Regions from separate parts of the Sphingopyxis sp. NFH-91 genome, predicted to be linked through region 3. Evidence: predicted binding sites of a transcription regulator. Region 3 holds the regulator's gene; each other region holds the start of a gene.

Region 1 (2,262 bases), on a different contig from region 3:
TCAGTGGATTGCACCAGCTTGAGCCCACGATCCTACCTTCAGGGGCACGGGAGCAACTTCATCTACTTAGCATCGGCTTAGTCGCGTCGACCTCGGTTGGAGAAACACTTCCGGCAATCGTCGACAGTATTATTGGATTGTTGAGCCTATCAGCGGCTCCTGAGATCGTCGATGAGATGCTTCGCCGCGTCTCACTATATGGAAGCCAGTCTGGCGGGGGCTACTCGCACGAGTCAATGCATGGTTGGGGTGCGTATGGCACTCGCTACGCGCATAGTTTCCCGCCACGCCTCTACCGCATCGACGATCCCGCGATGCGCCTTCTCGATCGAGAGCTGTTGTCTCGCACGTTCGTTCAGCCAGAAGGCTTGGCCTTCACGATGCATCTTCCTAGCCAGGTCTCAGCCTTTAACCCAGCGCCAAGTTGGGAAGTTGAGATCGACGCCATAACGCAGGGCTTACGTGGCATCCCGAAAGGCTAGTCAACAGTGCCGGCGGTAACCCGTTCGTGCAGCTAACCTCATGTGAGCAGATTGGATTGTGAACGCTTTAGCCAGTTCGGCGTATTTCATCCAACTTGACTCAGATAGCCGCGCAGGCGCTCTTCCGTTCGTCGTCGCAGGCGTCTGCCTGATCTAAGGTCAGCAACGAGCCTTGGGTCTCCCGCAGCTAAGCGACCGAAAGTGCTCGGCGACGTCCGTGTTCGCGCTAGATATACCTCGATCTGCTCCAATAGCTCCATCGCCATAGACTCGCTTTAAGCTTGCGTTCCTGTTATGTTCTTACTAGGAAGGCTTCCTAGAGTCTAGGATCGATTTTCCTAGGTGCCCGCGATAGGACTGGCAGTCATGGACGACGCACGGAGAGCCCTGGACGAACTGATCCAGCAACGAGGAGTAAATTACTCCTCGGTTTCGCGCCTGTTGGGGCGCAATGCCGCTTACATCCAGCAGTATATTCGGCGCGGCAGCCCGAAGCAGCTGGACGAGCAGGACCGCTCGGTTCTGGCGCGATTTTTCGGGGTCGATGAGAAGGTTCTTGGAGCCCCTGCCCGCCGCTCAGGCCCGGTCGTCGAACTGGTCCATGTGCCTTTGCTCAATGTCGAGGCATCGGCCGGCCATGGCGCTCTGGCCGAAATGGAAGCCAAATCCGCGCAGTTCGGCTTCGACGAGAAGTGGCTGCGCCGACTGACCGCGAGCAAGGCATCGAGCCTCTCGATTATCGCGGTGCATGGGGACTCCATGGAGCCAACCCTCCACGATGGCGACGAGGTTATGGTCGATCTCGGGGATGGCCAGTCGCGGCTGAGAGACGGGATCTATGTCCTGCGGATGGACGACATGTTGAGCGTAAAGCGCATTGCCCTCGAACCACAGGGCAAGCGCGCGTCGGTTCTGAGCGACAACCCGGCCTATCCAAGCTGGCGCGGCCTCGAGAAACGCACGCTCAACATCGTCGGACGGGTTCTCTGGTTCGGACGGGCGCTCTAAGGTGGTTCTCTGATGCTTGCCCTCCTTGCCGCTTCGATCGTCGCTTCCGGACAGACCTTTACCTGCACACCGACTCATGTCTGGGATGGTGACGGTCCGGTCTGGTGTGCGGAAGGCCCTCACCTGCGGATCGCCGGCATCGCGGCCCGGGAAATGGACGGCACCTGCCGCACCAATCAGCCCTGCCCAAATGCCACGGCAATTGAGGCGCGCGACGCCCTTGTACATCTGATGGGCGGCGCGAAGGGAACAATTTCGACCGGTCATGTGGTAGTCAGAGGTCCGCGGCTGACATGCCGCTCCGAGGGGTCCGCAGGCGGAAACAGGACCGCTGCCTGGTGCCGTCTGCCGTCAGGTGCCGATCTGTCATGCGCCATGATCAAGACCGGCAAGGTCCTGCGCTGGGATCGCTACTGGAAAGGCCCGGCTTGCCAATGAGCAGCACCACGCATCTGACCGGCATCGTCGAATGGGCGGCAAACGGACCGGTGCTGCGCACCGATGGTGGCGGGACTTGGGAACTCGACAACACCCGCCAGGTACGGAAATTCATCGGCGCCCGCGTCGAAGTGGTCGGGGAGCGTTCAGGGTTCAACGGATTTGCCTGCGACCAGATATGGCCTGCCGGAAAGCCTCGACCGACTGCATTCAAACTCCGGCTCGAATTCCTTCTTGCCGCAGCCTTCGTCGCCTATGGCCTATATGCGACGGTTGGCGGGGTCGTCGGCTTGCTGCGCTGATGCTGAGCGAATGGGAGCTCTGGGCCTGCGCC
Region 2 (2,262 bases), on a different contig from region 3:
GGGCCGGTTACTCTCCCTATCTGGAGCAGATCGACGCTCAGCGCACGCTCCTTTCAGTCGATCTCGCGCTGGTGCAGTTGAAGGCCGACAATCTGACGGCACTCGTCGCGCTATACCAAGCTCTCGGCGGTGCCTTGCAGACAGGCGGGGCCGATCAGTGAAGGGTTGAGTCCGCACAGATGTCCGGAAACTACGGTGAATCAAGCAAACAGCAGGGAAAAGGGCACATCGCCACCCGGCCGCCATCCAACTGGCGAATGACCGGGTTTCAACATGAGCCGACCTTCCACCGCGGCTTTGGAATGGCGTAAATTGGTCGGAAGCCGCGCTTCCCACATGAAATAGGCTGCGAGAATCAGCTTGATACGATCTCGCGCATCCAGTCGTCGATTTCCGCTTCGACCCACACGACACATTTCGGCCCTAGCGATCGCGACCGTGGGAACCGACCCTCGCTCATACGTTGATATATGGCGGAGCGGCGCAGCCCTACCCGCGCGATGACCTCCGGGAGGCGGAGAAACCGGGCAGGCACAGCTGCGGCAAGCTGAGGGGTATTCGATGTGTCCTGATTAGAAAGCGGCATTGCTGATCTCATTCGCTTGGGTTCGGTCCCCTCCGAACTTTGGGATTTACCGCGACAGCGACATCGCGATGTCGCGCCCCACAAAATCATCGATGTGCTTGGCAAGCATTCGTGCCACGAGCTGTGAGGTGCCGTTGGCCCACCGAGGCCGCAGATCCTCAATCCGCCGTCCCAGGGTCCGCTGAAGATGGACTGGGAGGCTGGTGAAGAACTCTTCGAGAAATTCGCCCATCTCGCCATGCATCCACTCGCAGGCGAGATCTTCCTGCCCGGCGAGTGCGAGGATCATGGATGCGCGGGGATGGGCTCCACAGGCGGAGAGCACACGTGCTGCTTCGTCGAGCCCGATAGGCCGCTCGCCGCGCGCAAGGCGAAGCAGGGTCTCGCGATGCATGCCGCATTCATTGGCAATCCGGTGGCGAGGTTTGCCAGCGGCTTCGATCGCATGGGCAAGGACGCGGGCCAAGCTTTCATTGGCCGGTCTGGCGGCGGCGGTTGGATGGTGCATGGTTGTCTCCTAGGTTCTGCACTGGTGCGACTCGCAGGCATAACGCGAAGCATCCCATGTAGGAAAACGAAAAGAACATACACAGAACATCTCGTTTAGAGGCGAATCAGTTCCTCTATCCGATTCGTCGCCAAATCCCGGCTGCCGTGACGGCCTTTACCGACAAAATAAGACTGAATTTACGTCGTTATCGTCGATTTCGGGCGCGGGCCTGGAAAAGATGCGTCCGCATCCTTCCACCTTCAGGCGGTATTGCGCCTGAACACTTTCCTACGACCATTTCCTAGATGCATGTGGAACACACAGCGAACACAAGAACGCTGTGACCACCCCTCCAACCGGAGCTTCACATGCAGTCTCTCACCCTCCCCAGGCGCGCCAGCGTCAAGGGTCTCGGCAAGACCCTCAACATTGCCATCCCGGTCGCAATCGCGGCGCTTGCGGCGAGCGCCGCCTATGCCGGCGCTGACACGACCTTCACCCCTGCCCTCACGAAGTTCACGGACTTTCTGGAAGGCTCGGGCGGCAAGATCATCACGGTTCTCAGCCTCGCTGGCGGCCTGATCGGTCTGGCATCCGGGCGTTTTTCGCTCGGCCAGGTCGCCGTTCCGGTGGGTGTCGGCATCGGTGTCGGCACGGGTGTTCCGATCGTCACCTCGGTCGTGACCGCGGTCATCTGAGCCCGGCTGGGGAAGGCGGCGTCGCCATGGCAGACCCTTACATCATTCCTCGGCGGCTCGATGACCCGGAGCTTATCGGCTTCTGGACCATCGACGAGTTCGCGGGAATGCTGGCCCCCTTCACCTGGGGGATCCTCACCCAGCATATCTTTATCGGCATCATAGTCGCCTTCGGCGCCTGGTTCGCATTGCGAAAGGCAAAAGCAGGACGCGCCAGCTCCTGGGTAGCCCACGCCGCATACTGGTATCTGCCTGCAGGATTTCTGGGCCTCAAGGCAACGCCGCCTTCCCACTGCCGACTACTCGCCGGTTGAGGGGCACTTCCATGTATTCCGACATATCTCACGAACGTCAGCAATCGCTGCTGCGCCAGCGCAACCTCTTTGCGCTCACTAGCGCTGGCCTAGGCCTCGCACTGGTCATCGCCGGGAGCCTTGCCGCTACCCGTGACCGCGAAGTGGTGCTGGTTCCGACTGTTCCCAAAGCGC
Region 3 (2,262 bases):
GCGTCGCGATCCTGACGACAGGCGACGAACTGGTCGCGCCCGGGCGTGCGCTCGCGCCCGGCCAGATACCCGACAGCAACGGCACCATGCTCGCCGCGATGCTCGCCGCCGAACCCGCGGACGTCACGCTGCCACTGCGCGCGCGCGACGATCGCGGCGTTCTCGCCAATATATTGGGCGATATGGCGCGGCGGCACGATGTCATCGTTACCGTTGGCGGCGCGTCGGTGGGCGATCACGACCATGTCCGCGGCGCGCTCGACGATGCGGGCGGGCTGCTCGATTTCTGGAAGATCGCGATGCGCCCCGGCAAGCCGCTGATCGCCGGCCGGATCGGCGATGCGATCCTGCTCGGCCTGCCGGGTAATCCGTCGTCGGCGTTCGTGACCGCGACGCTCTTTGTGCTACCGCTCGTCCGCCACCTTGCCGGGGCGGCCGCGCCGCTGCCGGTGTTGGAAAAGGCGCCACTCGCGGTTCCACTCGGCCCCGGCGGGGCAAGGCGCGATTATTTGCGCGCGCGCCTCGACAAGGGGCTGCTCACCCCCTGCGACGGACAGGACAGCGGCCAGACGCAACCGCTGATCTCCGCCAACGCGCTGATCGTCCGCGATATCGGCGCGGCACCCCGCGCGGCGGGGGAGCTTGCAAGCTATATCGCGATCGCTTGACAAGTTCCGGTCTGTTCCACTATCGTTCCCCTTATGTCCGGCAACGCCATCATGGAGAACGACCGATGTTGACCGCGAAGCAGCATGAACTGCTCCACTTCATCCAGGAACGGCTCGACGCCAGCGGCATCTCGCCGTCGTTCGAGGAAATGAAGGAGGCGCTGGGCCTCAAGTCGAAATCGGGCATCCACCGGCTGATCAGTGCGCTGGAGGAGCGCGGCTTCCTGCGCCGCCTGCCCAATCGTGCGCGCGCGCTCGAAGTGTTGAAGCTGCCCGACGCGGCCAAACCCAAAACACGGAGCGAAAGCGACAATGTGGTGCCGCTGCGCAAGCCCGCACCGGCGCTGAAGCCCATCGCCGCGAACGACATTATCGAAGTGCCGCTGCACGGCAAGATTGCAGCGGGCGTCCCGATCGAGGCGTTCGAGGATTATAACCGGCTCGCCGTTCCCGCCGCGTTGCTCGGCGCGGGCGAACATTATGCGCTCGAAGTATCGGGCGACTCGATGGTCGAGGCGGGGATTTTCGACGGCGATTATGCGCTGATCCAGAAGGCTAGTACCGCGCGCGAGGGCGATATCGTCGTCGCGCTCGTCGACGGACAGGACGCAACGCTCAAATATTTCCACCGCGAAGGCCGGATGGTGCGCCTCGATCCCGCCAACAGCGCCTATGAACCGCAGCGTTACGAAGCCGATCGCGTTATGGTGCAAGGTCGGCTGTCGGGACTGCTTCGTCGTTACCACTAAGCTCGTGCGGGCGACGCCATGGATGCGTATCGCCCGCGCGCAGCGCCGAAACGAGCCGCGGCTTTGTGCCCAGATAGAGCACAAGGCCGCCGCTTTGTTCCAGCGTATCGCGGTCGATCGTCAGCCAGCGCGCGACGCATTCGCGCGGTAGCCAGCGTTCGCTGATGACCACATCGGCGGCGGCGCAGGCGGCCGCCATCTCCTCACCCGCGATCCGGTCGCGCCGTGCGCGGCGAGGATGACGCGCGGCGCATCGCCTCTGCCCTGTGTCCAGCGGCAGAAATCGCGATTGCAATCGACATGGTCGAGATCGCCGAGCGCAACGAGCGGCGTGTCGATCCCCGCCGCTTCGGCCATCGCGTCGCGTACGAAATCGCCGGCACGATCGCGCAGCATGGCATAGCCGCCGCCCGGCACGGCGGCCGCGATATGCCGCCCGTCGCCGGTCACGAGCAGGTCGGGGCGCGGCTGTGCGAGCAGCACCGCCATCCCCGCCATGGCGCAAAGAAGCCCGATCCATTGCGCCGCGGTCGGCAAAGCGACCCACAGCGCGATCCCCGCGCCGAAGGCCACGGGAAGCCAGAGCGGCAGCCGCTCGCACTCGGTCTCCAGGCGCCTCTCGAGCGCCGCCGGCAAGGCGCCGAACCATGAAAGCGTTTGCGCGGCAATGGGCGTTTGAAGCGTGCTTGTCGCCATGCTAGGGGCAGCCCCGAAATCCGCCGCGGTCCCTGTTCGCGGCCGGCAGCCTGAGTGAAAGAGGCCAGAGTGGCAACCGAAAACAAAACCGAATTGGCAAAAGCGACCCCCGAAGCGACGGGCGCCGCCGTCGTCACCCGCTTCGCCCC

The links. Region 3 encodes LexA, which represses DNA repair genes until DNA is damaged. Its sites were predicted from a motif close to GTTCCNCNCTTGTTCT; they were not measured.
Region 1: L0963_RS05420 (S24 family peptidase) is a predicted target of LexA. The motif match lies at 768-783, and genes of this name have one in related genera.
Region 2: L0963_RS05540 (transcriptional regulator) is a predicted target of LexA. The motif match lies at 1,156-1,171, and genes of this name have one in related genera.

The regions. Positions count from the first base shown of each region.
Region 1 is NZ_JACBGA010000002.1:95,682-97,943, reverse strand. It holds gene L0963_RS05425 (PD-(D/E)XK motif protein) at 1-482, shown strand, start outside; gene L0963_RS05420 (S24 family peptidase) at 849-1,490, shown strand; gene L0963_RS05415 (thermonuclease family protein) at 1,503-1,928, shown strand; gene L0963_RS05410 (DUF5818 domain-containing protein) at 1,925-2,230, shown strand; gene L0963_RS05405 (DUF6961 family protein) at 2,230-2,262, shown strand, end outside.
Region 2 is NZ_JACBGA010000002.1:122,445-124,706, reverse strand. It holds gene L0963_RS05550 (efflux transporter outer membrane subunit) at 1-161, shown strand, start outside; gene L0963_RS05545 (AlpA family transcriptional regulator) at 356-586, opposite strand; gene L0963_RS05540 (transcriptional regulator) at 633-1,094, opposite strand; gene L0963_RS05535 (hypothetical protein) at 1,445-1,774, shown strand; gene traL (type IV conjugative transfer system protein TraL) at 1,801-2,088, shown strand; gene L0963_RS05525 (type IV conjugative transfer system protein TraE) at 2,100-2,262, shown strand, end outside.
Region 3 is NZ_JACBGA010000006.1:132,529-134,790, reverse strand. It holds gene L0963_RS14070 (molybdopterin molybdotransferase MoeA) at 1-668, shown strand, start outside; gene lexA (transcriptional repressor LexA) at 734-1,417, shown strand; gene L0963_RS14060 (hypothetical protein) at 1,538-2,113, opposite strand; gene gltX (glutamate--tRNA ligase) at 2,183-2,262, shown strand, end outside.